Regions from separate parts of the Streptomyces sp. NPDC050164 genome, predicted to be linked through region 4. Evidence: riboswitches for the same ligand, from Rfam matches in the RefSeq annotation. Region 4 holds a riboswitch; each other region holds the start of a gene.

Region 1 (7,693 bases), on a different contig from region 4:
GTTCCACAGGTACAGGCGTGCGCTGTCGGAGCTGATGAGCCGCGCCCCGGCCAGCGCCGAGATGGCGAGCGCCCCGCCCGCGAGCCAGTGGTCGCCGCGCCCCTCGGCCACCTGCCGCACATCGAAACGGGCCAGGGCGAGGACATACAGCACGAGCCCGAGCCAGAACAGCACCAGCGCCGCGTGCGCGAGCCAGGCCGCCGACTCCTCCGCGGCGAGCGTGGCGGCGAGCACGGCGAGGCCCTGGGTGGCCATGCAGCGCGCGAACACCGTCCCGGGCCCGCGCCGCTCCCCGTCCTGCGCGGGGAGGGCGAGCGGCAGCGGCCAGAGCAGTACGGCCAGCACCAGCAGTGCGGCTGCCAGAGACTGCGAGCCGGACGCCGAGAAGCCGGCGCCCAGGACGGCCGTCGCCGCCACGGTGGTGAGGGCGGCCGTCGCCACGGTGTCCAGGAGGCCCGGCACCCCCGCGTACGCCCGCCACCTGGTGCCGGCGAGCAGCAGCCGCAGGGTGAAGTCCGCGGCGAGCATCAGCCAAGCCGCGCAGGCCAGACCGATGGCGATGCGCGAGAGGACGTCGTACCCCGCCAGATCCAGACCGACCGACAGGGTGCCGGTCGCCAGCACGGCGGCACTGGCGGACGGCGCTCGCTGCGCCCACCAGGCGGTGGAGGGGGAGGGGCCGGGCATGTGGCCAAGGCTAGGAGGCGCCGCGCGCGTGACGAGCGGGGCACGCACGCGTGCGCCTCGAAAACACGCGAGTACCACCACGCGTGCGTGCCCTCGGTGACGTACGGGCCCTCAGGCCGGCCGCACCACGCTGTGGATCGACGACTCGCCGTCGTAGTAGATCGACTCCTCGCGCACATAGGTGCCGGGCTTCGGGGCGTGGATCATCATCCCGTTGCCGATGTAGATGCCGACGTGGGTGATGTCGTCGTAGAAGAAGACCAGGTCACCGGGCTGGGCCTGGGAGACGGGGACCGTGGTGCCGGCGTCGACCTGGTCGTAGGTCGTGCGCGGCAGGGTCACCCCGGCGGCCTTCCACGCGGCCTGGGTGAGGCCGGAGCAGTCGTAGGAGCCGGGGCCGACGGCGCCCCAGACGTACGGCTTGCCGATCTGGGCGCGGGCGAAGGCGAGCGCCTTCTCGGCCTTGGTGGCGTACGAGGAGTCGGCCGGGGCCGTCGAGGTGGACGAGCCGGAGCCCGCCGACGAGGAACCGCTGTCCTGCTGCTGGGCGGCCTCCTCCTCCTGCGCCTGCTGCTGCGCGGCCTGCTGCCGGGCCAGCTCGTCGGCCTTGCGGGCGGCCTCCTGCTGCTTCTCCCTCTCGATCGCCGCGAGCCGCGCCTTCTCCTCGGCGGTCAGCTTCGACAGCAGTTCGCGCGCGTCGGCGAGCTTGCGCTGGACGGTGGCCTTGGCCGTCTTCAGGTCGCCCTGAGTCTCGTTGAGCGTCTCGAGGCTCTCGGTGGCCTCCTGGCGCTCCTTCATCGTCTCGGACTGCTGGGTGACGTAGTCGTCGACCGCTTCCTTCTGACGGCCGGTCATCCGGTCCATCAGCTGGGTCCGGTCGAAGTAGTCCTGCGGGGTGTCCGCGAGCAGGAACGTCGCCGTGTCCGGGACGGAGGCGCCGGTGCGGTACTGGGCGGCGGCGAAGGAACCCAGTTTCTCCCGCGCCTCGTTGAGCTTCTGGGTGCGCTGCGCGACGCCGTCGAGGAGGGTGTCGACGCGCTTGCGCTGCTTCGCGGTCTTCTCCTTGGCCGCGTTGTACTTGTCGGTGGCCGACTCTGCCTGGCGGTAGAGGTCGTCGACCTTCTTCTCGACTTCCTCCAGGCTCGGCTTGCCGTCGGCCTCGGGGGCTGCGTTGGCCGACTGGGAGAGCAGGGCCACGGACGTGAGGGCCGCCGTTGCGAGGGCGGGGGTCCGTATGCCTGCGACGCGCGTACCTGCGGGACGCGACTTGCGGTGCGACGCCAAGGGAGGCGACTCCTTCCGTGCTCCGCCTACCGGGTTAGCTGTCGGGTTCGGGCGGGTACATCGGAAGGGTTGCCCTACGGCCGTCTCCGCAAAGGGAGTCGGGCCGATTCACCCCAGAGTTCTCGGTTGGGTCCCCGGCTCCGGCTGCCGCTACGGCATACCGGACTCGGCGGAGGCCGCGCGGCCCGGCGACGTTCGCCGGTGGGGGTCGTGCGGCCTGCCCGCACGGTAGCCAACTCGTGTGGCCCTTGTGAAGGTTGATGGGCGATATGCCCGATACATTTTCGTGACCTTACCCGAGAGCGTCGCCGAGAGGCATCGGTGGAGGGGGGTTGGTCACGACTTCGTCATAATTGTGACGGCCATAGCAGGCTGTGACCATGCGGGGGTGCAGGGTGACGAGGGGGTCATTCCGGCGATGTTCTCAGGGCGGCGGCGGGCTGTCAGTGGGGCGCCCTAGACTCGGAGAGCGATGAGCAGCCTCTTTGACGACAGCTTCCTGGCGGACCTCCAGGCCCAGCGGGGCCCTGCGGACGAGCCCCCGCCGCCACCCGAGGACGATCACTCTCCGGAGCCGGTTCCGGACGATCTGTTCGGCGGGAAGTTCGACGTGCCGCCGGACCGGGACGCCTACTACCGCGACGGCGCCCCGCGCCCGGTGGTGGACACCGCCGCCCTCCTGGAGGGGCTGAACGACAACCAGCGCGCCGCCGTCGTCCACTCCGGCTCCCCGCTGCTCATCGTGGCCGGCGCCGGCTCCGGCAAGACCCGCGTGCTCACGCACCGCATCGCCCACCTGCTCGCCGAGCGGGGCGTGCACCCGGGCCAGATCCTCGCGATCACCTTCACCAACAAGGCCGCCGGCGAGATGAAGGAGCGCGTCGAGCAGCTCGTCGGCCCGCGGGCGAACGCGATGTGGGTGATGACCTTCCACAGCGCGTGCGTGCGCATCCTGCGGCGGGAGAGCAAGAAGCTCGGCTTCACATCCTCCTTCTCGATCTACGACGCCGCCGACTCCAAGCGCCTGATGGCCCTGGTCTGCCGCGACCTGGACCTCGACCCCAAGCGCTTCCCGCCGAAGTCCTTCAGCGCCAAGATCAGCAATCTGAAGAACGAGCTGATCGACGAGGAGGACTTCGCCGCCCAGGCCTCCGACGGCTTCGAGAAGACCCTCGCCCAGGCCTACGCGATGTACCAGTCGCGGCTGCGCGAGGCGAACGCCCTCGACTTCGACGACCTGATCATGACGACGGTCAACCTGCTCCGCGCCTTCCCGGACGTCGCAGAGCACTACCGCCGCCGCTTCCGCCACGTGCTGGTGGACGAGTACCAGGACACCAACCACGCCCAGTACGCCCTCGTCCGGGAGCTCGTCGGCACCTTTGAGTACCCCGTCGACCTACCGCCGGGCCCGGACGACATCCCGCCCGCCGAGCTGTGCGTGGTGGGTGACGCCGACCAGTCGATCTACGCCTTCCGCGGCGCGACGATCCGCAACATCCTCCAGTTCGAGGAGGACTACCCGGACGCGACGACGATCCTGCTGGAGCAGAACTACCGCTCCACCCAGACGATCCTCAGCGCGGCCAACGCGGTCATCGAGCGCAACGAGTCCCGCCGCCCCAAGAACCTGTGGACCAACGCGGGTGCGGGCGCCACGATCACCGGCTACGTCGCCGACACCGAGCACGACGAGGCGCAGTTCGTCGCCGACGAGATAGACCGCCTCACGGACGCCGGCGAGGCGAAGGCCGGCGACGTCGCCGTCTTCTACCGCACCAACGCCCAGTCCCGTGTCTTCGAAGAAGTCTTCATCCGCGTCGGCCTGCCCTACAAGGTCGTCGGCGGCGTCCGCTTCTACGAGCGCAAGGAGGTCCGGGACGTCCTGGCCTACCTGCGCGTGCTGGCCAACCCGGAGGACTCGGTGCCGCTGCGCCGGATCCTCAACGTCCCCAAGCGGGGCATCGGCGACCGAGCCGAGGCGATGATCGACGCCCTCGCCCAGCGGGAGAAGATCAGCTTCCCGCAGGCACTGAAGCGCGTCGACGAGGCGTACGGCATGGCCGCGCGCTCCACCAACGCCGTCAAGCGGTTCAACACGCTGATGGAGGACCTCCGTACGATCGTCGAGTCCGGCGCCGGACCGGCCACGGTGCTGGAGGCCGTCCTGGAACGCACCGGGTACCTCGCCGAGTTGCAGGCCTCCACCGACCCGCAGGACGAGACCCGGATCGAGAACCTCCAGGAACTCGCCGCCGTCGCCATGGAGTTCGAGCAGGAGCGCGGCGAGGAGGAGCAGGGGACACTGTCCGACTTCCTGGAGCAGGTCGCACTGGTCGCCGACTCCGACCAGATCCCCGACGAGGAGGACGGCGACGGCGTCATCACGCTGATGACCCTGCACACCGCCAAGGGCCTGGAGTTCCCGGTCGTCTTCCTGACCGGCATGGAGGACGGCGTCTTCCCGCACATGCGCGCCCTCGGCCAGACCAAGGAGCTGGAGGAGGAGCGGCGCCTGGCGTACGTCGGCATCACGCGCGCGCGGGAACGGCTGTATCTGACGCGGTCCACCCTGCGCAGCGCCTGGGGCCAGCCGTCATACAACCCGCCCTCCCGCTTCCTGGAGGAGATCCCGCCGGCCTACGTGGAGTGGAAGCGGACGGGAGCGACCGCGCCCGCGTCCTCCGGCCCGGTCTCCGGGGTGGCGGCCTCGCTGTCGTCGTCCCGTTCGCGTTCGTCGGCGTCGGGCGCGTCCGGTTTCGCCACGCGCCGGACCTCCGAGAAGCCGGTCGTGTCGCTGGCGGTCGGGGACCGGGTCACGCACGACCAGTTCGGGCTCGGGACCGTCGTGGCGGTGAAGGGCACGGGCGGGAACGCCGAGGCGACCATCGACTTCGGGGACACCAAGCCGAAGCGGCTGCTGCTGCGGTACGCGCCGGTGGAGAAGCTGTAGCCGTATGAGATCAGCCCCCGTTCGTCCGACGGGCGGGGGCTGCCGGGACGTTACGTCGGGTCGATGCCGTGGCTGCGCAGCCACGGGAGCGGGTCGATCGGCGAGCCGTCGGCCGGGCGCACCTCGAAGTGCAGATGAGGGCCGGTCGAGTTGCCGGAGTTGCCGGAGCGCGCGATCGGATCGCCGGCCTTCACGGTCGTACCGGAGGGGACCGTGTAGGTGGAGAGGTGGCAGTACCACGTCTCCGTGCCGTCCTTCGCGGTCACGATCATCATGTTGCCGTACGCGCTGTTCCACTGCGTGCGGACGGTTCCGTCGGTCGCGGCCATCACGGTCGTGCCGTACGAGACGGGGAAGTCGATGCCGGTGTGCAGGGACATCCAGTTGATGCCGGACTGGCCGTAGTAGGCGCTGAGTCCGTGCCGGGCGACCGGCAGGGCGAACTTCGGGCGCAGCCGCTCCTTGCGGGCCGCCTCCTCCGCCGCCCGCTTGCGCTCGGCAGCCTGCTGGGCCTTGAGGTCGATGCGCTCCTGCGTACGGCTGGCCCGGTCGGCGAAGTCGTCGGCGCCGGCGGCGAGGCTCTGGAGCTGCGTGTCCAGCTTGTTGTTGGCCGCGGCCGGTTTCACCGGCTGCGCGTCCGCCGCGGTCGTCTGCGCCTCCACGGCGCCGTCGTCGGTGAAGCTGCCGACGGAGGCGGCGGCGATCCCCGCGACGCCCATCACGCATGCCGAGGGCACCGCGATGGTCAGCAGCGCCGAGCGCTTGGGGGGCGTACGGCGGCGGGAACGGGACCCGGCGCGCGAGGCCGCCCGTGAGGCGGCGCGCTGGCCGGCCTCTTCCTGGCCGTCCAGGAGCGGGGCGACGGTGGGCAGTTCGCCGGTGGCGACCGGCTCGCCGCCGTCCTCGGCGGGGTCGTGATAGGCGGCCCCGGCGGCTTCGTCGTAGGCGACCTGCTCGAACGTCGCGGTCTCGTGCTGCTCGAAGGTTTCGCCGTGCTGCTCGTAGGCGTCGGGGGCCGGCGCGGCGGCGCCGTCGGTGTTCCACTGCGTGGCGTCGTAGGCACCGGTGTCGAAGGCCTGCGTGCCCCATTCCCACTGCTGGGTCTGGTCGGCCGGATTGCCGGACTGGTCGGGCTGGAGCCAGGCACCGGCGTCCCACTGCCCAGTGCTGTCCGGGGAGGTGGCCTGCGGCGGGATGACCGAGAGCGGCTGCTGCTCGGCCGTCCAGGACGTCGTGTCGTAGACGCCGGTGTCGTAGCCGGCGTGATGCTGGGCCGCGTACGCGTCGTAGTGCGGGTTCTCGTGCGCACCCGTGGGCCAATGGCCGGTGTCGTACGTGCCCGAGTCGTGGCCGGTGCCCGGCATGTCGCCGAAGAGGGGATCGGTGGCGAAGGTCGCGGTGGTGTGGCCGGTGGCGGCGAAACCGGTGCCGTCGGTGCCGGTGGTGTCAAATCCCGTGGCGGCGTAGTCGCTGTACGTGGTGAAGTCGCCGTACTGGGCTTCCTGGGTGCCGTACGACGCGTAATGCGCCGAGTCGGCGTCGGAAGCCGGAGCCGGGGTCATGGTCCCCGACGGGTGACGGTCGTTCACCAACTTCTCTTTCGCCTCGACAACAGGGGCTGCCAGAGCAGTGCGGCGACTGTACCCGGCGGTACGCGGGCACGACAATCTTCGGCAGGTTTCGCGCGCGCAGGAAAGGGGCATTCGGCCGTGTTTTGGCGGACTGCGGGCACGGGTTTGGCCCTGTGTTCGAAGTTTGTTCGAGGCTGATCGAGGCTTCGACGCTGTGTGCCGGCTGTATGACGAGTCTCAGGCCACCGTCAGACCGCCGGTCCGGCCGGCGGACGGTTCACCCGGGCGGGCCGTGTCGAGAACCTGCCGTATTCCGTTGGCGACGGCGGGGTGCACGGGCAGGGCGAGATGGCCGATGCCGGTCACGCGCACGTTCTCAACCGTCAGATCGGGATGGTCGATACAGGCCGTCTCCAGCGGATCCATCACGTGGTCAAGGTCGCTCCAGAAGCTGACGAAGTGCGTACGGCAGCCCGGGGCCGGCCGAGTGAGCTCCTCGAGCACCGGTGAGCCGGGGCGCATCTGGCGCACGATGGGGTGCGCGTTGGCCAAGGGCACCACTCGGGTGCCCGAGTGCGGCGTGCCGAGCGTCACGAGGGTCCGCACGCGCGTGTCGCCGCCGAGCCGCTGCACGTAGTAACGAGCAATCAGGCCGCCGAGGCTGTGCCCGACGACGTCGACCTGCGGGGCGCCGGTCCGCTCGCAGACCTCCTCTATATGCCGGCCGAGCAGTTCGGCCGCGGCGCGTATGTCGCAGGTCAGCGGCGAGTAGTTGAGGGACTCGATCTGCTGCCTGCCGTGCTGGGCGAGGCTGCGGCGCAGCAGGACGAAGACCGAGCGATTGTCGATGAAGCCGTGGAGCAGGACGACCGGGGGCTTGGCCTCCGTGGGCAGTTGGGCGGCGCCGCCCGTGGGCAGTGCCGGGGCGGGGGCCCGTCGCTCCTGGGTGATGCCGGAGGGGTAGAGGAGGAGATGCCCGGCCAGGATCGCGAACTCCAGGGCCGTGGCCTTCAGGAGCGCCAGGGAAAGTCCCGCCAGGCGGCTCGGCAGCAGACGCTGGCAGAACGGAAGAAAGGGCAGACCTGCCCTGGTGACCTTCATGGCCGACCTCCTGTCGGCACGCGGGAGGACAGCCGCCCCCGTGTGCCCTCGTGGAAAGCAACGGCGAAGACGGCCGATGACTGCGTGAGCGGCGTGA
Region 2 (7,693 bases), on a different contig from region 4:
GGCTTGCCCAGGACGACGGCGACGTGCTCCTGGCCGTCGGCCAGACCGTGGAAGGTGACGACTTCGGCGTGGACCTCGTAACCGTCGTGGAAGCGCAGCGGGACCCGGACGCGGGAGCGCGGGGTGGCGATGACAGCGGGGGTGTCGGGCATGCGGGGCCTCCGGGTTCCGTTCCTGTTCGGCTGCACAGCCGTCGGCTTGCAGGCTGCTTCAGATTTGAAGCAGATCCACGTCCGGAACCCTACCCTTGCTTTAAATTTGAAGCAACGAGGCCGAGGGGCGTTGTGACGTGGCTCACGAACAGGCCGTGGAGGACCTCCGTCGCCATGGCACGTCGTCCGACGCCGGCCGCGTCCCTTCCTCCTGGAGCCCCTGCGCGATCGCGTGGGAGATCTCCTCCAGCTGTCCCACCTGCTCCTCGCTGAGCCGGTCGAACAGGAAGCTCCGCACGGTCTCGACATGCCCGGGCGCCGCCTGCTCCAGTACGGTCGACCCGTCGTCGGTCAGGGCCGCGATACTGCCCCGCTTGTCGTACCGGCAGGCCTCACGCCGCACCATGCCGTCCTTCTCCAGCCGCGTCACCGCGTACGTCAGCCGGCTGCGCGTGATCTTCAGCCGCTCGGCGAGATCGGTCATGCGCAGCCGCCGCTCCGGGGACTCCGACAGCACGGACAGGATGGAGTAGTACAGGTGCGGCATGCCGGCGTCCTGCTGGAGCTGCCGGTCGATCGCGTCCTCCAGGAGCAGCGAGGCGGCGATGTACGCGCGCCAGGCGCGTTGCTCCTCGGGGGTGAGCCAGCGAGTCGTCATGCCGCCAGTGTAGGTTTGTTTCAAACTTGAACCAAGCCCGTCCCGTCAGTCCGCCGTTCGCCACGAGTTTCCACGAGCCGGGAGCGTCGATGCCCCACCCGTACGTCCTGCTGTCCGCCGCCGTCTCCCTCGACGGCTACCTGGACGACACCGGCCCCGAACGCCTGCTCCTGTCCAGCCCGGCCGACTTCGACCGGGTCGACGAGGTCCGGGCGTCCGTCGACGCGATCCTGATCGGCGCCGGCACCGTCCGCGCCGACAACCCGCGCCTGCTGGTCAACTCCCCCGAGCGGCGAGCCGCCCGCACGGCCGCCGGCCGGCCGGAGTACCCCCTCAAGGTCACCGTCAGCGGCTCCGGCGACCTCGACCCGGCGGCACGGTTCTGGCACACCGGCGGCGAGAAGGTCCTCTACACCACCGACAAGGGCGCCGAACGCGCCCGTGCCCTCGGCCTCGCCACCGATGCCACCGATGCCACCGATGCCTCCGATGCCACCGACATCGTCCCGCTCGGCGCCGACCTCGACTGGCGGCGGCTCCTCACCCACCTGCACGACGTCCGGGGCGTACGGCGGCTCATGGTCGAGGGCGGCGGCCTGATCCACACCCAGCTCCTCACCCAGGGCCTGGCCGACGAACTCCAGCTGGTCCTCGCCCCGCTCTTCGTGGGCGACCCCGAGGCGCCCCGCCTCTTCGGACCCGGCGGCTACCAGTCCGGCCGGCTCCGGCTGCTGGAGACCCGGCGGATCGAGGACGTGGTGCTCATGCGCTACGAGCCGACCGCTCCCGGCACCGGCCCCCTCCCCGTCGCCGCCGACCACCGCTGGCTGGCCCTCGCCTGCGAACTGGCGGCACAGTGCCCGCCCTCGGACACGGCGTTCAGCGTCGGCGCTGTGGTGGTCGCGGCCGACGGCACGGAGCTGGCCCGCGGCCACTCCCGCGAGGGCGGCGACCCGGTCGCGCACGCCGAGGAGGTGGCCCTGGCGAAGACCGGCCCGGCCGACCCCAGGCTCGCCGGCGCGACGGTCTACAGCAGCCTGGAGCCCTGCGCCCGCCGGGCCTCCCGCCCCGCACCCTGCGCCCGGCTGATCCTCGACGCGGGCGTACGACGCGTGGTCACGGCGTGGCGCGAGCCGGACACCTTCGTGGCGGGGGCCGACGGCAGCGGCGTGCTCGCGGCCGGAGGTGTGGAGGTCGTCGTCCTCCCGGAGCACGAGGAGCGGGCCAAGGCCCCGAACCGCCACCTGCCGCACTGAGCGCGGGCCGATCGGCCCAACAAATCGTGCGGCCTCGCCGCCTCCCGGGTCGCGCCGTCTCCCGGGTCGCGCCGTCTCCCGGGTCGCGCTGCCTCCAGGGCCGGTACGACAGCGCTCCTGCTCACCGCGCTCGCCCCTCCTCGTCTCCTCCTGCGGGGCCGCCGACCCGGAGGTCGGCCACGCTGCGTCGGCACACCGGGGAGAACACCGCGGTGCAGGCCGGCTCGACCGGGTCGGTCTGGGCCAGGGCCGCAAAGATCGTGCGGCACACGCGCGGCAGGGACTGGCCCGCCGAGCGGGTGCGGCGCTTCGAGGGCATGCTGCGCACGGCCCATCTCCCGGAAGTCGCCGCCACAGACCCGGACTTCACGGGGGGCTGGGACCTCGTGGCGACCGAAGCGGTCATCGCCATCGCCGTTCTTCTCGACGACCACCGGGCCTTCGGCCACGCCCTGGAGCGCTTCCGGGACGGCGTCACCCAGGAGACCTGCGCAGTGCCGGGCCCGCCGGCACCGACGACCTGTTCACCGCCTGGGAGACCCTCACTCACGCGGGCAACCCGGGCCGCTGAGCACCGGGTGTGCGCGAGCTGTCCCGCGGATGGCGTACACTGGAGTCACAACGACGCGGGGTGGAGCAGCTCGGTAGCTCGCTGGGCTCATAACCCAGAGGTCGCAGGTTCAAATCCTGTCCCCGCTACTGAAGGCCGAGGGCCGGAATCCGAAAGGGTTCCGGCCCTCGGTGTATTTCCCGATCCCGACATTACTGTTGGTGAGTGAATCGCACCGCTGCGCATAACAACTGACACACCGTCAAACCTCGTGAGTCATTTGCATAGCGGTCAACTCGCCCGATTTGCGCCGGTCGTGGCAGGTGTGTCCGCGCGAAAAAGGTTAATGATCAAGAGGAATCGCTGGAATCCCCACCGCGCGTCTATTAACGTTCGATAACGCAGCGCGGTCGTCCCAGCCGTCACAGAAGGCGGCTCCGTGCGCACGCGCCGAATCCCGAAAGGGAACCGGGGAACCACCACTTGGGGTGAATCGGGCGTATGCCGCCGTGGAAGCACGGCCGATATACGCGCGTAGGAGACCTTCCTGCTCCGAACCCGTCAGCTAACCCGGTAGGCGAGAAGGAAGGAAAGGAGTACGCCCACGTGGCGTCCAACCGGCCTGCCCCCGCGGCCCCGTCCGCGCCGAACCAGCGCGACACCGAAACCTTCGGCTACGGCGGTCACCGCACCGACGAGGGCCCGTTCCAGGAATGGAACCCCACCGCGGAGTCCATCCGTCCCGTCCGCGGCCGGCATCGCGTCACCAAGCAGCGCGGCGGCGGACTCGCCCGCAGCTCCACCGTCCTGGGCGTCGGCGTCATAGCCGCCGTGGGCGCGGGCGGCATGGCCAGCGCCCAGACCGGCAAGCCGCCGGTGTCGATCTCCGTTTCGGACCTGCCCTCGGTGGGTTCCCTCATTGCGGACGACGACACCCCCGAAGGCTCCGCCACCCCGCTCAGCGACCTCGGCACGGTGACCGCCGACACCGAGCAGGGCACCTCCGGCGCCGGTGAGGCGCTGCGCGCCCGGATCATGGCGCAGGCCGAGCACCAGCAGGAACAGATCGAGACCAAGGCCGCGCAGGACGCCGCGGAAGCCGCCCGGAAGGCGGCCGCGGAGGCCGCCGCCAAGGCGGAGGAGGAAGCCAAGGCCAAGGCCGCCGAAGCCAAGAGGAAGGCGGAGGAGGAGGCCCGGAAGAAGGCCGAGGCCGAGCGGCTCGCCGCCCTCGCCAAGCAGTACACGCTGCCGACCTCCGCGTACACCATCACCTCGACCTTCGGTCAGGCCGGCGCCTACTGGTCCTCCGGCTACCACACCGGCCTCGACTTCGCCGCCCCCACGGGCACGCCGATCAAGGCGGTGCACAGCGGCACCATCACGGAGGCGGGCTGGAACGGCTCCTACGGCTACAAGACGGTCCTGACCCTCGATGACGGCACGGAGATCTGGTACGCGCACCAGTCGTCCATCGGCGTCAGCGTCGGCCAGAAGGTCAGCACGGGTGACGTCATCGGCCGCGTGGGTGCGACCGGCAACGTCACCGGGGCGCACCTGCACCTCGAGGTCCACACCGGTGGGTCCACCAACGGGGTCGACCCGCTGGCGTGGCTGCGGGGCAAGGGCCTGAACGTCTGATCCCGTGCGGGGAGCGGTGTTTACGGGAGCTTTGCGTCTGCCGTGGAATGAGCCGTTCCCGTACGGTCGTTGACACATAGCATGACTTCTCTCCGCAAGCTCGGCTCCTCCGACCTCGAGGTCTTCCCGCTCGCCCTCGGCGGCAACGTATTCGGCTGGACGGCCGACGAGGCACAGTCGTTCGCCGTCCTCGACGCGTACACGGCCGCCGGCGGCAACTTCGTCGACACCGCCGACGTCTACTCGGCCTGGGCCGACGGCAACCAGGGCGGTGAGTCCGAGACCGTCCTCGGCAAGTGGCTCGCGTCCCGGGGCAACCGCGCGGACGTCGTCGTCGCCACGAAGGTCAGCCAGCACCCCGAGTACCAGGGGCTGTCCGCCGCCAACATCAAGGCCGCCGCCGACGCCTCCCTGCGGCGCCTCGGTACCGACTACATCGACCTCTACTACACGCACTTCGACCAGCCCGACGTGCCGGTGGAGGAGATCATCGGCGCGCTCGACGAACTCGTGAAGGCCGGGAAGGTGCGGTACATCGCCGCCTCCAACATCTCCGCGGAGCGGCTGCGGGCCTCCCTGGAGTTCTCCGACCGCGAGGGGCTCGCCCGGTACGTGGCCCTCCAGCCCCACTACAACCTGGTCTCCCGCGACACCTACGAGGGCGAGCTCCAGGACTTCGTCGAGCGGACCGGCCTGGCGGCCGTCCCGTACTACGCGCTCGCGTCGGGCTTCCTCACCGGCAAGTACCGGCCCGGTACGACCGTCGACAGCGCGCGGGCGGGCGGTGCCGCGGGGCACCTGGAGACCGAGCGGGGCCGCCGGGTCCTCGACGCCCTCGACGAGATCGCCGCGGCCCACGACGTCCCCGTCGCCACGGTCGCCCTTGCCTGGCTCGCGGCCCAGCCGACGGTGGCGGCGCCGATCGCTTCCGCGCGGACGGTGGAGCAGCTGCCGGCGCTGGTCGGGGTCGGGGAGCTGACGCTGACGGAGGCGGAGATCGGGAGGCTTCCGATGCTTCGGGGGCTTCGGCCTGAGCGGTTTCTGCCCCCCCGGGCTGAGTCTCCTGCTCCGGGGGCTGAGCTTTCGATTACGACCGGTATGGGTTGTACGCGGGGTACGGCGTCGTCGGATAGCCGTATCCGTAGGCGCCGTACACCGGCCAGGGCGGGGCCGCCACCGGTACCGGAGGGGCCGTGATCCGCGCGGCGTAGTCCAGGGCCGGGCGGGCGGCCTCCCGGCGGCGCCACAGTTCGTCCAGCAGTTCTCGTTCCCGTACGACGAAGTCGGCACCGGCGCGGCCGCGGCGGCCCCGGTGCCGCAGGAACGCCAGGGACGTCGCGTACGCCTCATACTGTGCGACCTCCCGCGCCGCCGCCCTGCCCGCGTGGCGGCGGGCGTACCGGCGGGCGATCCGCCGGGCCCGCATCGAGCCGAGCGCGTACGGCTCGACCGGGGACAGCCACCCGGCCACGGCGTAGGCGGGCAGCTCCGTCCGTACGGTCTTCAGCTCCCGCTGCCGTGTCCAGACCACCAGCCACGTCAGCAGCCCGAAGATGGGCACCATGAACGCCGCGTACACGGCGAAGAACCCGTACTCGCCGAACGCCGACGAGCCGTTCCACATCGCGTGCATGCCCATCGCGAGCAGCAGCCCGGAGAGCGGGAAGGCGACGCGGCGGACGTGCTGGCGGTCCGCCGCTAGCGCGGAGAAGCCGAAGCCGATGCCGGTGAGGACGGTGAAGAGCGGGTGCGCGAACGGCGACATGATGATGCGCACGAAGAAGGTGGCCGCCGTGACGGAGGCGATGCCGGTGCCGCCGGTGAGCTGGTCGGTGCCGAAGGCGGTGCCCAGGTAGAGGACGTTCTCCGTGAACGCGAAGCCGGTGGCCGTGACGCCGGCCATGACCACTCCGTCGAGGATGCCGGTGAAGTCGCGGCGCCGGAAGAGGAAGACCAGTAAGACGGCCGCCGCCTTGGCCGTCTCCTCGACCACCGGGGCTATGACGGTCGCGCCGAGTGTGTCCGCGCGGGACGGATCCGCCGTCGCCGTCGCTATCCATCTGGTCGCGAAGCTGTTGGCGACGATCGCTATCAGCGCCGCCGCGCAGGCGCCCCAGGCGAAGCAGAACAGCAGGTTGCGCCAGGAGCCCGGTTCGACCCGGTCCAGCCAGCGGAACGCGGCTATGAGCAGGGGCACCGGGAGCGTGGCCAGCCCCAGCCCGACCAGGAACCCTTCCGTGCCGGTCTCCTCGCGGACCAGGGCGAGGATGACGAGGCCGGATATCGCGAGGAGCGTGGTCAGCGCGCCGTAGCGCACCCAGGCGCGCTGCCACCAGTGGGCGTGCCGCAGGGGGCCGGTGGCGGGTGCGCCGGCGGGGGGACCGCTGGGATAGAGGTGTGGGGGGCAGGTGGCCACGGCATTGACCCTAACGACGGAGGGGCGCTGTCCGCAGGCGGTTGGCGGGAGCTGTGCCAGGTGCGGTCAGGTGCTGGTGGGGGGCTGGTCCACGTGCTGTACGCGACGGAAGAGGAGGTCGTTCACGACATGTCCCTTGTCCAGTCCCTGGCCCTCGAAACGGGTCAGGGGACGGAAGTCGGGACGGGGCGCGAAACCGCCGTCAGCCTGCGTGTTCTCGAAGCCGGGGTGTGCCGTGAGTACGTCGAGCATGTGTTCGGAGTACGGTTCCCAGTCGGTGGCGCAGTGCAGGATCGCGCCGGGCTTGAGGCGGGTGGCGGCGAGGGTCAGGAAGTCGGGCTGGATGAGCCTGCGCTTGTGGTGCCGCTTCTTGGGCCAGGGGTCGGGGAAGTAGACGCGCAGGCCGTCGAGGGAGTCCGGGGTGAGCATCTCGCGGAGGAGGATGATCGCGTCGCCGTTGCCGACCCGGATGTTGGACAGGCCGTTCCGGTCGGCGAGATTGAGCAGGTTGCCCTGGCCGGGAGTGTGGACGTCGACGGCGAGGATGTTGGTGGCGGGGTCGGCCGCGGCCATCTGGGCGGTGGCCTCGCCCATGCCGAAGCCGATCTCCAGGACGACGGGGTTGTCGTTGCCGAACAGGTCGGCGAGGTCGAGGGTGCGGCTGCCGTCGATGTCGAGGCCCCACTTGGGCCACAGCCGCTGAAGCGCGTCCGCCTGGCCTGCTGTGACCCGGCTCCGCCGCGGCTGAAAACTCCGGATCCGCCGCTCGAAGTGCGACCCGGCGGGATCGGCCTTCGGCCCATCGGGAAAGCGCGGCTCACCCTTGGCCCGGGTGCGCCGGACGGAGGCACCGGGGGTTTTGGGCTGGGGGGTTTCGGGGGTGTTCACGGAGTCAGACACAGTGAGGCCGATTTTACGGGGGTGGATTGCGTCCGGTGGTTTGGGCGGGGGTGGGGTGCCTGCGGCGGCCCGTGGCGCGTTGGTGGGGGTGCGCGTAGCGCCTGCTCGCCGGTGGTGGGTCGG
Region 3 (7,693 bases), on a different contig from region 4:
CGGGAGGTCCTTTCGTCAAGCGGGGGAGCGACCGGAGGTCAGGAGGCCTTGGCCTTCTCCTCGGTCTTCGCCTTGGAGGCCGCGGCGACCGGGGCCGGCTTGGCGGCCTCGTAGAACTCCTCGCGCGGCGTCTCGATGGCGCCGAGCGAGACGACCTCGCGCTTGAGGAACATGCCGAGCGTCCAGTCGGCGAAGACGCGGATCTTGCGGTTCCAGGTCGGCATCGCCATGCCGTGGTAGCCACGGTGCATGTACCAGGCGAGACGGCCCTTGAGCTTGATCTTCATCTTGCCCATGACGATCATCGCGACGCCCTTGTGGAGGCCGAGACCGGCCACCGCTCCCTTGTTGGCGTGGGAGTAGTCCTTCTGCGGGAAGCCCCGCATGCCGGACAGGACGTTGTCGCCGAGGACCCGGGCCTGACGCAGCGCGTGCTGCGCGTTCGGCGGGCACCAGGCGTTCTCGTTGCCCGCCTTGCGGCCGGCGAGGTCCGGGACCTGGGCGTTGTCGCCCGCGGCCCAGATGTAGTCGGTGCCCTTGACCTGGAGCGTGGGCTCGCAGTCGACGTGGCCGCGGGGCCCGAGGGGCAGGCCGTAGCGGGTGAGGACCGGGTTGGGCTTGACGCCGGCGGTCCAGACGATCGTGTTGGAGTCGACCTCGAGGCCGTTCTTCAGCACCACGTGGCCGTCGACGCAGGAGTCCATGGAGGTGGACAGGTAGACCTCGACGCCGCGGCCCTCGAGGTGCTCCTTGCCGTACTTGCCGAGCTTGGGACCGACCTCGGGGAGGATCTTGTCGGCGGCGTCGACCAGGATGAAGCGCATGTCCTCACGGGACACGTTCTTGTAGTACTTGGCCGCGTCGCGGGCCATGTCCTCGACCTCGCCGATGGTCTCCGCACCGGCGAAACCGCCGCCCACGAAGACGAAGGTGAGCGCCTTGCGGCGGATCTCCTCGTCGTTGGTGGAGTCGGCCTTGTCGAGCTGCTCGAGGACGTGGTTGCGCAGGCCGATGGCCTCCTCGATGCCCTTCATGCCGATGCCCTGCTCGGCGAGGCCGGGGATCGGGAAGGTGCGGGAGACCGCGCCGAGCGCGACGACCAGGTAGTCGAAGGGCAGCTCGTACGCCTCGCCGACCAGCGGCGCGATCGTTGCGACCTTGCGGTCCTGGTCGATGGTGGTGACCCGGCCGGTGAGGACCTCCGCCTTCGGCAGCACGCGTCGCAGCGGGACGACGACATGGCGCGGGGAGATGTTGCCGGCGGCGGCTTCGGGGAGGAAGGGCTGGTAGGTCATGTACGACCGGGGGTCGACGACCGTGACGGTCGCCTCTCCGTAACGCATCTTCTTGAGGATGCGCCGAGCTGCGTACAGGCCTACGTACCCACCGCCTACTACGAGGATCCTGGGACGCTCCGTGGTGCTCATGCCATCGAGTATCCACCCGCTTCAGGGGGGTGGCTCGTGCGCCCCTTCACAAGCTCCGTCAGGGGGTGTGTTATCCTCCGCGACCCCCGTGATCCATGTCATGGTGACAACCGGGCTCCTTTGTGCACCCCGTGTCGTTGTCAATGCCGCGTGAGCTGCCTCTCTGGCTCGCCGACCCCCCTGTGAGTCCTCCGCCGGACGCTCCTGCGACCTCCTGCCCAGGCGCACCCATACCATGCTTCTGAACATGTTCAAAGGCCCATCGGACCCCCAGAAGGGTCAACGCGGCCCTTCTCGTCGCCCTCGAGTGCCGAATTCCTTGTGAAGAACTTCACGAACTTTTCCGGGAGGCTGCTCCCGGGGGCTCGCGCGAGCCGCCCGGACGCGCTCAAACGTGATCCTTGCCTGCTCAGAAGCGGGCTAGGCGACGGACCAGGCGATGCCGTCGAGGATGTCGTGCTCGCTGACCACGACCTCCTCCGCGCCGATCCGCTCCATGATCGACAGCAGCACGAGGGCCCCCGCCCCGATCACGTCGACCCGGCCCGGGTGCATGGAGGGCACGGCCGCGCGCTCGGCGTGTGTGGAGCGCAGCAGCCACTCGGTGATCTCGCGGACCCGGTCGTGGGAGACACGGGAGTGGTGGATGGCGGCCGAGTCGTACTCGGGCAGCTCCTGGGCGATCGCCGACACGGTCGTCACGGACCCGGCGAGGCCCACCAGCGTGCGGGCCTCGCGCAGCGGAACCGTCTCCTCGGCGAGGTCGAGGGCGGCCTCGATGTCCGCCCGCATCGCGGCGATCTGCTCCTCGGCCGGCGGGTCGCTCACCACCCCGTCCCGGACCAGGTGCCGCTCGGTCATGCGGACACAGCCGATGTCCACCGAGCGTGCCGCGCGGACCTGGTCGTCGCCGACGACGAACTCGGTCGAGCCGCCGCCGATGTCCACCACGAGGTAGGGCTTCGGAAGGTGGTCGCGCCCGGCGAGCTCCTTGGTGGCACCGGTGAAGGAGAACTCGGCTTCCTGGTCCCCGGAGATCACCTCGGGCTCGACGCCCAGGATGTCCAGCACCCCGCGCACGAACTCGTCCCGGTTCTCGGCGTCCCGGGAGGCGGAGGTCGCCACGAACCGCAGCCGCTGCGCCCCGTGCTCCTTGATGATCCCGGCGTACTCGCGACAGGCCGCGAAGGTCCGCTGCAGCGCCTCGGGGGCGAGCCGGCCGGTGCGGTCGACGCCCTGCCCGAGCCGCACGATCGTCATACGGCGGTCCAGGTCGACCAGCTCGCCGGTGGCGCCCGCGCCGGAGGCTCTATTGGACACAGTGGCGTCGGCGACGAGGAGCCGGATGGAGTTCGTACCGCAGTCCACGGCGGCGACACGGGTCACTGGGCGTCCTCCTCGGCGGCCGTCACGCACGGGCCCTTGAGCCACCACTCCGGCAGCATCCCGATGGCCTCGTCCCCGAGCGGGTTCACGCCCGGCCCCGCGGCCAGCGAGTGCGCCACCAGCACGTGCAGGCACTTCACCCGGTCCGGCATGCCGCCCGCGCTGGGGAAGTTCTGCAGCTCCTCGATCTCGTCACGGCGCCTGATGTAGTCCTCGTGCGCCGCTTGATACGCCGCCGCCAGCTCCGGATCCGAGGCCAGCCGCTCGGTCATCTCCTTCATCACGCCGTTCGCCTCCAGCGTGCCGATCGCCGAGGCGGCGCGCGGGCACGTCAGGTAGTACAGCGTGGGGAACGGCGTGCCGTCCGGCAGCCGCGGGGCCGTCTCGACGACGTCGGGCTGCCCGCACGGGCACCGGTGCGCGATCGCGCGCAGGCCGCGCGGGGGCCGGCCGAGCTGCTGCTTGAAGGCCTCGACGTCCGCGTCGGTGGGCTCGGTGCGCGGAGTGGTCGGCGGGGGCGTTTCCATGACTGTGTTCAGGCTGTCTTTCTCTGGGTGCTGTCTCGGGTCACGTTCACTGGTCGGAGGCGTCGGCCTTGTCGACCCCGTCCCAGACGTTGGAGTACCAGGGGCGGTCGGCCGCCCCGAGGTCGGCGTGCGACTGCCGCGCCGCGTGCGGATCGACGACGATGAACCCCGTCTCCCCCGGCATGACGTAGTGCAACCGCTTCCGGATCTGCTGCTCGGCGTACGCGTCGTCCTGCCAGCGCGCCTTCTGGTCGCGCAGCCGTTCGACGCGCTGCCGGGCCTGCTGCTGTTCGCGCTGGAGGTCGTCGATCTCGGCGCGCTGCGAGACGTACTCCCGCATCGGGTAGGCCAGGGCCACGATCAGCGAGCACATCACCAGGGCTAGCAGCGCGGCCCGGCCGGTGAGCCGGGAGCGGCGGGCCTGGCGCTTGGTCTGGGAGCGGTAGACCCGGGCCGCGGTCTGCTCGCCGAGCAGCCGGATCCTGGTCGCGGTGGAGAACCGGTCCCGGTCCTTCACGGCCATGTCTGTCCGCCTCCCGCTCCACCGTCATACGCGCGTACGTCCCCGGACACGGTACGGGACCGGGTACGGGGACGTACGTACGACGCTGCCTCTTACGGGTCGGGTCAGCCCTTGAAGCGCGGGAACGCGCTGCGGCCGGCGTAGACCGCCGCGTCGTCGAGGATCTCCTCGATGCGCAGCAGCTGGTTGTACTTGGCGACGCGCTCGGAGCGGGCCGGGGCGCCGGTCTTGATCTGGCCGCAGTTGGTGGCGACCGCCAGGTCGGCGATGGTGACGTCCTCGGTCTCGCCGGAGCGGTGGGACATCATGCACTTGAAGCCGTTGCGCTGGGCCAGCTCGACGGCGTCCAGGGTCTCGGTGAGCGAACCGATCTGGTTGACCTTGACCAGGAGCGCGTTGGCCGCGCCCTCCTCGATGCCGCGGGCCAGGCGCTCGGGGTTGGTGACGAACAGGTCGTCGCCGACGAGCTGGACCTTGTCACCGAGCTTGTCGGTGATGGTCTTCCAGCCCTCCCAGTCGTCCTCGAACAGCGGGTCCTCGATGGAGACGAGCGGGTACGCGTCGACGAGCTCCGCGTAGTACTCGGTCATCTCGGCGGCCGAGCGGTCCTTGCCCTCGAAGGTGTAGACGCCGTCCTTGTAGAACTCGGACGCGGCGACGTCGAGGGCCAGGGCGATCTGCTCGCCGGGGGTGTAGCCGGCCTCGTTGATCGCCTCCAGGATGAGGTCGAGGGCCTCGCGGTTGGAGCCGAGGTTCGGGGCGAAGCCGCCCTCGTCGCCGAGGCCGGTGGCCAGGCCCTTCGACTTCAGGACCTTCTTCAGCGTGTGGTAGACCTCGGCGCCCCAGCGCAGGGCCTCGGAGAAGGACTCCGCGCCGATCGGGGCGATCATGAACTCCTGGATGTCCACGTTGGAGTCGGCGTGCGAGCCGCCGTTCAGGATGTTCATCATCGGCACCGGCAGCAGGTGCGCGTTCGGGCCGCCCAGGTAGCGGAACAGCGGCAGGTCGCTGGCCTCGGAGGCGGCGTGGGCGACGGCGAGGGAGACGCCGAGGATGGCGTTGGCGCCGAGGGAGCCCTTGTTGTCGGTGGCGTCCAGGTCGAACATCGCCTGGTCGATCAGGCGCTGCTCGGTGGCGTCGTAGCCGACCAGCTCCGGGCCGATCTGCTCGATGACCGCGAGGACGGCCTTCTCCACACCCTTGCCGAGGTACCGGTTCGAGTCGCCGTCGCGCAGCTCGATGGCCTCGAAGGCGCCCGTGGAGGCGCCGGACGGGACGGCGGCACGACCGGTGCTGCCGTCGTCGAGGCCGACCTCGACCTCGACCGTGGGGTTGCCTCGGGAGTCCAGGATTTCCCGGGCTACGACGACGTCGATGGACGGCACGAGCATCTCCTTCTTGGTGTGACGCGGGTACGCGGGCCGCTCGGACCCTGCGTGGTGCGGGCCGCGGTGGCTCGCGACATGAGCCTAACCGGCTCCGCGCGATCGGCCACCGGGTCGCCCACCCCATGGACAGAACCGAGAGTAAATTGTTTCCGAACGGAACAAAGCCGGATCGCAAAGACCGGCAGAAAAAACCCCGCCCCGGTGCGCACGGGGGAACGCACACCGGGGCGGGGAGCCCGTGGGGACGGGGGTGGGCCGCTGCTTACTTCAGGTGCAGCTGCTGGCCCGGGTAGATGAGGTTGGCGTCGTCGACGATGTCCTTGTTCAGCTCGAACAGCTTCTCCCAGCCGCCCTCGACCTTGCGCTCGGTCGCGATGGAGCTGAGGGTGTCGCCCTTGACGACCTTGTACTCGCCGTCGCCCTTCTTGACCTTCTTGCCGGTCGGGGTGGTGACGGTCTTCTTCGCGGCCGGACGCTCCTCGGAACGGGAGGCCGGCTGCTGCTGGGTCTCGCGGGTCTCGGTGCTCTGCTGCGCGGAGTCGCTCGAGGAGCCGCCGCCGCTGTAGCCGGCGCTCGACAGGCCCTTGCCGCAGACCGGCCAGGCACCCTTGCCCTGGCTCGCGAGGACCTTCTCGGCGATCTCGATCTGCTGGGCCTTGGTGGCCTGGTCGGCGGTGGAGGCGTACTTGGTGCCGCCGTAGCCGGACCAGGTGGAGGCGGAGAACTGCAGACCGCCGTAGTAGCCGTTGCCGGTGTTGATGGACCAGTTGCCGCCGGACTCGCACTGGGCGACGGTGTCCCACTCGGAGGCGGTGGCGGCGGAGGCGTTGCCGGCCGCCATCAGCGGGGCGGCGACGGCGGCACCGGTGACACCGGCGATGGCGATGACCCGAGAGGCCTTGGACGGACGGCGGTGCGTGCCCTTGCCGGAAAACAGCATGGAGAGATCCCCTCACCGACGCCTGCGAGGTGAGCTGTCGGGTTCGGGCCGGTTGAGTTGCCCGGCCGCGTCCCTCCCGGGACACGGCTTCACCCCAAGCCGGACCTGCCGTCGAGTTGCCTCAACCGCCGGGCCCGGCACTTACCTTGGGTCCCCCGCTCCTGCCTACGGCGCTTGACGCGACGACTGTTCCCGTGCGGCCGCTGGCAGGATTCGGCGTTGCGGCAGCCGGGGCTCGCGGTGGCGAGCGGTCATGACCGTAGACATGCGATCCGCGGAATTTCAAAGACGATCAGGGCTTCTGAGATCTATCTCTCACCGGTCTTATATGGGACATTCAGTGCGAACGGTGACGTGAACTCGCGGGGTTTCGGGGTGACTTCCGCCGCCGTTTCCGGACTGCCCCACCGGCTACTCCTCGTCCGCTTCGCCCCCTACCGTGAGCTTCTGACCGGGGCGGATGAGGTTCGGGTCGGTGCCGACGGCCGCCTCGTTCCCGGTGTAGAGCGCGCGCCATCCGCCGCTGAGGTCAAGGGAGTCGGCGATGGACCAGAGGCTGTCGCCGGGGCGCACGGTGTAGGAGCCGTCCGTCGCCTCGCGCGAGGCCTCTCCGCCGCGCGAGGCGTGCCGTCCCGCGGACCCGGACGTACGGCCGTCCTCCGCCGCGGCGCCCTCGTCGGCGCTGGGGCCGCGGTGGCGGCCGGAGCCGGTGTCGGTCGGGGCTGAAGCACCGTCGTCCTGTGGCGACTTGGCGGGCTCGTCGCTCTCGGGAGTGGCCGACGGGGAGCTGCCGGGCTCCTGGTCCTGCGACTGCTCCTGCGACTGGTCCCGTATCGAGGAATCGGCAGAATCAGGTGACTTGTCGGAGTTGGCGGTTTCGTCCGACTCGGGGGAGTCGAGCAGTCCGGGTGAGTCCGTCGGAGCGGACGAGTCGGACGCGTCCGAGCCCTTGTCCTGTTCGAGGCCGGAGAGCAGCCCGCAGGTACGCCAGGCGCCGACCCCCTGGTCGGCGAGGATTCTCTCGGCCACGGCTATCTGCTGCGACCGGCTGGCCAGGTCGGCGCTCGGGGCGTAGTCGAGGCCGCCGTGGTTCTCCCAGTCCTCCTGGGACAACTGGAGGCCGCCGAAGTATCCGTTGCCGCTGTTCTGGCTCCAGGCGCCGCCGGTCTCGCAGTCCGCGACCCGGTCCCAGGTCGTACCGTCGGCCGCGCTGGCGCCGGAGGCTCCGAGGAGCGGGATCGCGATGGCGGAGCCGGTCACTCCGGCCGCGACGAGGAGAGCCGGAGCCTGGCGGGGGCGACGGTGCCGACCGTTCCCGGAGAGCATACGGAGACCTTTCGCGAGACAGCAGTGACCGGCGCGGCGCAGGATGCCCGGCCGCGCTGATGGGTGAACGTATCGGCAGACGATCACTTGTCACAAGTTCATGCCGCGCAGATCACGTGAAGATCACAGTCCTGACAGCGTGTCACCTTTGGGTCGGTGTGAACTCCACCGGCAGG
Region 4 (7,693 bases):
AGCTCGCTCAGCCAGCGCGGGTCGGCGACCACGTCGTCGTCGGTGAAGGCGACCACCTCGCCCCGCACGGCCGCGAGCCCCGTGTTGTGCGCGACCGCGAGGCCGGGCACCGCCTCGCAGACGTACCGCACGCGCTCGGCGTACTTCCGCTCGACCAACTCCCGCGTCTCGCTCGTCACGGGAGCGTTGTCCACGACGACGATCTCGAACCGCGGATGGTCCTGTTCCAGCAGCGAGTCCAGCGCCCGGGCCAGCTGTCCGGCACGCTCCCGGGTGGCGATGACGACACTCGTGTACGGCGGTTCACCGGCTGCTCCGGGTCCACGAGCCTGCGCGGGCCCCGGCGCACACTCCGCCCGCGCCCGCGCCGCGAGCACGGACTTCGCATCCGCCCCCTCCGGCACCCGCCCGAGCAGCGTCCCCACGGGCCGCCCACCCTGTCTGACCAGCACGAACACCTCGCCGTGCGTCACCGGCGGACTCCCCGGGCCCGGTCTGAGCACCGCCTCGTCACCGTCGAGGTCCAACTCGGCGACCTGCACCGCCCCGATGTCCAGGAACCGCCGTATCTCCTCCTGCGCACGTGCCGAACGGGTCATGCGCCCTCCCCCCTCGTCGTCAGGTACGGCGCAGCCGAGCCGCGCCCTTCAGGGTCCGCGTGGCCAGCGACGCGAGCCGTGGCCTGCCGCGGACGAAGCTGTGCGCGCGGCGCGCCGGCTCGCGGCTCAGCCAGTGCAGTGCCGCGCCCACTCCCGGACGCGTCACCGCACCCTCGTACACGGGCAGTTCGCCCGTCTTCAGCGCGTCCTTGTACTCGGCCGCGCCCCGCCCCAGGTCGAGCATGCCGATGCCCTCGGCGGCCGCCGCCTCGGCCATGCGCAGGTGCAGCACCAGACCCGGTGAGTACTTCGCGAATTCCGGGTCGTAGGCCGGGAACCAGCAGGCCAGGACCGAGGCGGAGCGCAGCCCGAAGTGCGCGGCCAGCGGCCGCTGCCCGGCGTACAGCACGGACAGCGTGCCGCTGCACTCCGGCGCCCGGGTCTGGGCCAGCCGCCCCACGAGCCGGGTGATCCACTCCCGGGCGAACCGGTCACGGCGGCCCGTCCTGCGGTACTGCGCCGACTTCCACTCCATCAGCGTGCGCAGCGCGGCCGGATCGCGCTCGTCGAAGACGAACCGCAGCTCGCCGACCTGCCGGCCCAGCCTGCGCTCCTTGGCCAGGGTGGTCTTCAGGAACTTCGGCGACTGGGCGCGCAGCACCGACTCGTACGTCTCGTAACCCTTCTCCACGTCGATGACGTAGGTGGCGTGCTCCTCGGCCGCGTACCGGACGAACAGCCGCTGCTCGGCCTCGAGGTTGTCGAAGGCGAAGCTCGACAGCGCGCAGGCCCGCAGCAGTTCACCCGTGTCCGGATCGAGTCCGGGCCGCAGGATCGCGCCCTGCGCGTCCGAGACGCCGAGCCCGATCGCCCGGCCCTGCCCCAACGGGCCCCGCTCATGGGGCAGGAAGCCGCCCGGCTCCAGCCCCTCGTACACCACCGCGACCCGCGCCTGCGGCCTCACCAGGCCGACGGCTTCGGTGAACTCCGGTTCCATGAAGGGGTTGCGCGGTGTCTCCGACGCCGCGCGCAGCGCGCGCCAGCGCTCCTTCTCCCCCTCGCCGAGCTCCCCGGGCCGAGCCACACGTATGCGCCCACTGCTCAACCTGACCCCCCGATCAAGTCCCCCCTGGACACTTGGAAGGTACCGCCCGAGACGGCCCCACGGGTAGGTAGCGGACCATGTTGTTGCCAACTGGTGCAGAGGCCTTCAACCGGGCAATCGGCGTCCGCCGCACGGTGAAACGAAAGGGCGCGCTGTCCGTATTCTCTGATCATGGCCGCACCCATCGCATATTCACTCATCGCCACCGACCTGGACGGGACGCTGCTGCGCGGCGACGACACCCTGTCCGACCGGTCCCTCGCCGCGCTCGCGCGGGTGGCGGACGCCGGTGCCCAGCACCTCGTGGTGACGGGCCGGCCGGCGCCGAGAGTGCGGCCGCTCCTGGACGACCTCGGCTGTACGGGGCTCGCGGTGTGCGGGCAGGGCGCGCAGGTGTACGACGCCGGCGCGGACCGGCTGCTGTGGTCCATCACCCTGGACCGGGAGCTGGCCGAGACCGCCCTCGGCAAGATCGAGGCCGAGGTGGGGCAGGTGTACGCCGCGGTCGACCAGGACGGGGTCGACGGGCTCACGCTCATCGAGCCTGGCTATCTCATGCCGCACCCGACCCTGCCCGCCGTGCGGGTCGACCGGCGCGACGAGCTGTGGGGCGAGCCCATCAGCAAGGTGCTGCTGCGCCACCCCTACCTGAGCGACGACGAGTTGGCGGCGACGGCCCGCTCGGTGGTCGGGTCGCTGGCGACGGTGACGATGTCGGGGCCCGGCACGGTCGAGCTCCAGCCGTGCGGCGTCACCAAGGCGACGGGCCTGGCGCTGGCCGCCGAGCACCTGGGGCTGCGGCCGGCGGACACCGTCGCCTTCGGCGACATGCCCAACGACATCCCGATGTTCGACTGGTCCGCCCACGGCGTGGCGATGGCCAACGCCCATCCCGAACTCAAGGCCGTGGCCGACGAGGTCACCCTGTCGAACGAGGACGACGGCATCGCCGTCGTCCTCGAACGACTGCTGGGCGGGACGGCTCAGACGGCTCAGTACGGGCCGTTGACGTTGTCGATCGAGCCGTAGCGGTCGGCCGCGTAGTTGCAGGCAGCGGTGATGTTGGCGACCGGGTCGTACGGGTCCCACGACGTGCCGTCCACGTGGTAGGCCTGGAAGGTCGGGTCGATGGTCTGGAGGAGGCCCTTGGACGGGGTGCCCTTGGCGGCGTTCGAGTCCCAGTTGTTGATCGCCTGGGGGTTGCCGGACGACTCGCGCATGATGTTGCGGTAGATGCCGTCGTACGAGCCCGGAATCCCCTTCTGCGCCATGATGTCCAGCGCCTCGCGGATCCAGCCGTCCAGGTTGTTGGCGTAGGTCTTCGCGGAGGCCTGGGTGGCCTCGGCGACGCCGCCGGCGGGCTTCGCGGCCGGCTTGGCGGGGGCGGAGGACTTGGTCGCCGTCTTCTTCGCGGCGTCCGCCTTGGCCGTCTTCACCTTCAGCTTCAGACCCGGGTGGATCAGCTGCGGCTTGTCGCCGACGGCGGCGCGGTTGTCCTTGTAGAGCTGCTTCCAGCCGCCCGATACGTCGTACTTGTCCGCGATGCGGTAGAGCGTGTCGCCCTTGGACACCGTATACGTGAGGGACTTGGCGGGCTGGGCCGCCTGCGGCACGGACTGTGCGGCGGCGGGCGCGCTCTGGGCCGGCTGGGCGGCGCTGGCGTGCGTCGCGCCGAGGAGCGGGAGGGTGAGTGCCGCTCCGCCGGTGCCTGCGGCTACGACACGACGGGTGAGCGGATTGGTTCTGGGGCGGCGGTGCTTGCCTCGGGGCATGGGGATGTTCCTCTCCGGCGCCTGCGAGGTGAGCTGTCGGGTTCGGGCCGGGAGGTGCCCGGCCGCCCACGGCACTGTGTGCCGTACGCGGCTTCACCCCGAGCCGTTCCGCTGCGCGGACCGGCGACTTACCTGGGTCCCCCGCTCCTGCCCTGCGTGAGTGAGTGGGTTTGTGGGGAGTCCGGGCGGTGGCAGGATTCGGCGTCCGCCGGACAGGCCCGGAACGTATGCGAGAGCACATGTCGGGAACAAGCACCGGAGTCACACATTGCGCCGGTCGACCTTGGTCAGGGGCATATGAGCCGCTTGATCCTTTGCGAGAGCCAAGGCTCAACTGGCGTTCGGCGGAAGGAGGTACGGGCCGGTGTCGGAGTGGGGCGTCACGGGGGATAACGTGATTCAACTCACTGATCACGAGTCCATGGGGCAATTTCCACCAACGGGAATTCAGTTACTCAACGCGGCAAATCATGCATAGCCCACTATCTCCTGGTAAGTCGATAAATGTCTGTTCTTATGAGCCGATCGAAAACATTGCGGTCGTGATCGGATACCACCCGGCCTGTAACCATGGGCGCTGGTGGTGATCGAAACGTGACCGGATACGCTGACTCGAGTGATGGCAGCGACCTATCGACAAACCGCGTAATCACCGGCAGACACCAGCAGACAGGAGACCCCTCGTGACCGACGTCGGGCCGTTCGGGCTGAGCGTGCGGGACCAGGCTCTGGAAGCCGATGTCCAGGCCGGGTTGGCGGCTGTCGAGGAAGGCTTGCTCGAGGCCACCAAGAGTGAGGTGCCCTTCATCACGGAGGCCGCCCAGCACCTGGTCCGGGCCGGCGGCAAGCGGTTCCGTCCGCTGCTCGTGATGCTCTCCGCCCAGTTCGGCGACCGGCACGCGCCCGGGATCGTGCCGTCGGCCGTCGTCGTGGAGCTGACCCACCTCGCCACGCTGTACCACGACGACGTGATGGACGAGGCCGCCGTGCGCCGCGGGGTGGCGAGCGCGAACGCCCGCTGGGGCAACTCCGTCGCGGTCCTCACCGGCGACTTCCTCTTCGCCCGCGCCTCGCACATCCTGGCCGACCTCGGCCCGGAGGCGGTGCGGGTGCAGGCCGAGGCGTTCGAACGGCTGGTGACCGGGCAGATCCTGGAGACGGCCGGACCGCAGGACGGCCGCGACCCGGTCGAGCACTACCTGGACGTGCTGGGCGGCAAGACCGGCTCGCTGGTGGCGGTGTCGTGCCGGTTCGGCGCGATGATGTCCGGCGCCGACGAGACGGTCGTGGACGTGCTGACCCAGTACGGCGAGCGGCTCGGCGTCGCCTTCCAGCTCGCGGACGACGTCCTGGACATCGCCTCCGACTCCCACGAGTCCGGCAAGACCCCCGGCACCGACCTGCGCGAGGGCATCCCCACACTGCCGGTGCTGCGGCTGCGCGAGCGGGCCGCCCGGCTCGGGCTCGCGGACGACATCGCCCTGTGCGAGCTGCTGGACTCCGACCTCACCGACGACGACCGGCACGCCGAGGCCCTGCGCCTGCTGCGCGCCCACCCGGCGCTGGAACAGGCCCGCCAGGACACCATCCGCTACGCCCAGGCCGCCCGCTCGGCGCTCGCGCCGCTGCCCGAGTGCACCGCGAAGACGGCGCTGGTGGAGCTGTCCGACGCGGTGGTGCACCGGGCCGGCTAGCGCCTCTTCCCCGTACGACCCCTACGGGTCGGGGGAGAAGTCGCCCTCTCGTGTCATACCGCAGCAGTACGTGGAGTTGAGCCCGGGGTCTGACGTATCTCCCTGGCCGATTTGGTCAGATGGACACCACGGAAAACACCACTCCTCACCACTTCGGGTGAGAATGGCGGCTCAGGGACGAGTGCGTGGACGACACGGACAGCCGCCGCCGACCACGGAGGTAGGGCACACATGGCACCGTACGCATCCGACGACAGCACGACCGGCGGGGAGGTCGACGAGCAGCGCTCCGGGCGGCGCAAAGCCGCGCGGTACGTCGTCCCGGTCACGGTGATGGGGGTGGCGGCCGCGACGATCGGGCTGGTCCCCGCACTCGCCGACTCCGGTGACCCCGACCTCCCGAAGATCACCGCACAGCAGCTCATCGAGAAGATGGCCAAGTCGGACGTCCAGCAGCTGTCCGGCACGGTGAAGATCAGCACGGACCTCGGCCTGCCGGACCTCGGCGGGCTGGAGAGCAGCCTGATGTCCGGTGCCGCGGGCCAGGGCGAGGGCGCCTCCTCCGCCGACCCGACGGCCAAGCTCACGGAACTGGCCTCCGGCACGCACACCCTGCGCGTCGCGGCCGACGGCCCGGACAAGCAGAAGCTGTCGCTGCTGGAGAACGCCGCCGAGTACAGCATCGTCCACAACGGCAAGGACGTCTGGGGCTACGACAGCAAGTCGAACGAGGTCTACCACGGCACCGCCTCCGACAGCCCGGGGCACGAGAAGGAGCAGCCGCCGGCCACGCCGAAGGACTTCGCCGAGGAGGCCCTGAAGGCCGTCGACGACACGACCTCCGTGACCGTGGACGGCACCGCCCAGGTCGCCGGCCGGGACGCCTACAAGCTGCTCATCAAGCCGAAGCAGTCCGGCACGACGGTCGGTGCGGTCACCGTGGCCGTGGACGCGAAGACCGGCATGCCGCTGAAGTTCACGCTGACCCCGGCGAGCGGCGGCGCCGCCGTCGTCGACGCGGGCTTCACCCAGGTCAGCTTCGCCAAGCCGGCCGCGTCGACCTTCGACTTCACCCCGCCCAAGGGCGCGAAGGTCACCGAGGAGAAGGCCTCCGACAAGGCCTCCGACAAGGCCTCCGACAAGGCCTCTGGCAAGGGCTTCGACAAGGGCGAGGCGCGCAAGCACGCCCCGAAGTCCGAGGAGAACCTCGGCAAGGGCCTCGACGGAATGAAGACCATCGGCGAGGGCTGGAACTCCATAGCCACCTTCGACACCGGCGGCGAGGGCATGCCCTCCGGCGAGGCCGGCGGCGACCTCGGCGGCTTCGTGAACTCGCTCGGCGACAAGGTCACCGGCAAGTTCGGCTCGGGCACGGTCTTCTCCACCCGCCTGGTCAACGCCCTGATGACGGACGACGGCAAGGTCTACGTGGGCATGGTCACCAAGGACGCGCTCGTGAAGGCGGCCGACGCCGGGAGTTAAGTCCAGTACTCCTACGGGACTCGGAGAGAACGAGGAAGCCGATGGGTGAACCGTCCGCCGCGGAGCGGGAGCACAGCGACGTGCGGGCCGAGGCCGGGGAACCGGTCATCGCCACCCGCGCGCTCACCAAGCGCTACCGCGGCGGACAACTCGCCGTCGACGGCCTCGACCTGACCGTCCCGGCGGGCAGCGTCTTCGGCTTCCTCGGACCCAACGGCTCCGGCAAGACCACCACCATCCGCATGCTGATGGGCCTCATCGAACCCACCTCCGGCACGGCACGGGTGCTCGGGCAGCCCATGCCCCGGGCCACCCGCGCCGTGCTGCCGCACGTCGGCGCCCTCATCGAGGGCCCGGCCCCGTACGGCTTCCTCTCCGGCCGCGACAACCTGATCCGCTACGACTGCGCCGACCCGGCCGCCGATCCGCGCACCCGCAAGGCCCGGGTCGCCGCCGCGCTGGACCGGGTGGGCCTGACGGCCGCCGCGGGCAAGAAGGCCAAGGCGTACTCGCTGGGCATGAAACAGCGTCTGGGCCTCGCGGCCGCGCTGCTCCAGCCGCGCCGGCTGCTCGTGCTCGACGAGCCGACCAACGGCCTCGACCCGCAGGGCATGCGCGAGATCCGCACCCTGATACGGGAGCTGGCCTCGGACGGCACGACCGTCTTCCTCTCCTCCCACCTGCTCGACGAGATCGAGCAGGTCTGCACGCACGCGGCCGTGATGACGCAGGGCCGTCTGATCACCCAGGGCGCGGTCGCCGAGCTGTCCGCCGGGGCGCGCGGCCGGCTGGTGGTGACCACGCCGGACCCGGCGGAGGCGGCCCGGGTGCTGAAGGAGCAGGGCGTCGGCGACGTCGTCGTCACGGACGACCGGGTGACCGGCGAACCACCGGAGAGCGACCTCGCCGACGTGAACACCGCGCTGGTGACGGCCGGTGTGCGCGTACGCGGCTTCACGGTCGAACGGGCCTCGCTGGAGGACGCGTTCGTCGCGCTGACCGGGGAGGGCTTCGATGTCGCGGGCTGAAGTCGGTCGGACC

The links. Region 4 has a riboswitch for cyclic di-AMP ahead of ACIBNA_RS29605 (transglycosylase SLT domain-containing protein). Riboswitches for the same ligand answer to the same signal wherever they lie in the genome.
Region 1: linked by a shared signal. The riboswitch ahead of ACIBNA_RS00850 (NlpC/P60 family protein) and the one ahead of ACIBNA_RS29605 (transglycosylase SLT domain-containing protein) in region 4 are both predicted to bind cyclic di-AMP.
Region 2: linked by a shared signal. The riboswitch ahead of ACIBNA_RS07740 (M23 family metallopeptidase) and the one ahead of ACIBNA_RS29605 (transglycosylase SLT domain-containing protein) in region 4 are both predicted to bind cyclic di-AMP.
Region 3: linked by a shared signal. The riboswitch ahead of ACIBNA_RS18840 (transglycosylase family protein) and the one ahead of ACIBNA_RS29605 (transglycosylase SLT domain-containing protein) in region 4 are both predicted to bind cyclic di-AMP.

Annotation. Positions count from the first base shown of each region.
Region 1 covers NZ_JBITJK010000001.1:164,811-172,503, forward strand. Annotated here, with positions in the region: gene ACIBNA_RS00845 (hypothetical protein) at 1-687, opposite strand, end outside; gene ACIBNA_RS00850 (NlpC/P60 family protein) at 799-1,971, opposite strand; cyclic di-AMP (ydaO/yuaA leader) riboswitch at 1,980-2,153, opposite strand; gene pcrA (DNA helicase PcrA) at 2,444-4,924, shown strand; gene ACIBNA_RS00860 (M23 family metallopeptidase) at 4,975-6,627, opposite strand; gene ACIBNA_RS00865 (esterase/lipase family protein) at 6,733-7,596, opposite strand.
Region 2 covers NZ_JBITJK010000004.1:540-8,232, reverse strand. Annotated here, with positions in the region: gene ribA (GTP cyclohydrolase II) at 1-152, opposite strand, end outside; gene ACIBNA_RS07760 (MarR family winged helix-turn-helix transcriptional regulator) at 295-810, opposite strand; gene ACIBNA_RS07755 (dihydrofolate reductase family protein) at 900-2,066, shown strand; gene ACIBNA_RS07750 (hypothetical protein) at 2,188-2,394, opposite strand; tRNA gene ACIBNA_RS07745 (tRNA-Met) at 2,692-2,765, shown strand; cyclic di-AMP (ydaO/yuaA leader) riboswitch at 3,055-3,211, shown strand; gene ACIBNA_RS07740 (M23 family metallopeptidase) at 3,223-4,254, shown strand; partial or broken gene ACIBNA_RS07735 (aldo/keto reductase) at 4,336-5,262, shown strand; gene ACIBNA_RS07730 (PrsW family intramembrane metalloprotease) at 5,342-6,670, opposite strand; gene trmB (tRNA (guanosine(46)-N7)-methyltransferase TrmB) at 6,737-7,570, opposite strand.
Region 3 covers NZ_JBITJK010000012.1:126,010-133,702, forward strand. Annotated here, with positions in the region: gene ACIBNA_RS18815 (NAD(P)/FAD-dependent oxidoreductase) at 39-1,427, opposite strand; gene ACIBNA_RS18820 (exopolyphosphatase) at 1,848-2,813, opposite strand; gene ACIBNA_RS18825 (DUF501 domain-containing protein) at 2,810-3,340, opposite strand; gene ACIBNA_RS18830 (septum formation initiator family protein) at 3,387-3,863, opposite strand; gene eno (phosphopyruvate hydratase) at 3,968-5,248, opposite strand; gene ACIBNA_RS18840 (transglycosylase family protein) at 5,514-6,191, opposite strand; cyclic di-AMP (ydaO/yuaA leader) riboswitch at 6,196-6,374, opposite strand; gene ACIBNA_RS18845 (transglycosylase family protein) at 6,603-7,517, opposite strand; gene ACIBNA_RS18850 (cytochrome P450) at 7,660-7,693, opposite strand, start outside.
Region 4 covers NZ_JBITJK010000027.1:34,637-42,329, reverse strand. Annotated here, with positions in the region: gene ACIBNA_RS29620 (glycosyltransferase) at 1-599, opposite strand, end outside; gene ACIBNA_RS29615 (GNAT family N-acetyltransferase) at 619-1,683, opposite strand; gene ACIBNA_RS29610 (HAD family hydrolase) at 1,876-2,733, shown strand; gene ACIBNA_RS29605 (transglycosylase SLT domain-containing protein) at 2,697-3,476, opposite strand; cyclic di-AMP (ydaO/yuaA leader) riboswitch at 3,482-3,657, opposite strand; gene ACIBNA_RS29600 (polyprenyl synthetase family protein) at 4,160-5,170, shown strand; gene ACIBNA_RS29595 (outer membrane lipoprotein carrier protein LolA) at 5,402-6,652, shown strand; gene ACIBNA_RS29590 (ATP-binding cassette domain-containing protein) at 6,694-7,680, shown strand; gene ACIBNA_RS29585 (ABC transporter permease) at 7,667-7,693, shown strand, end outside.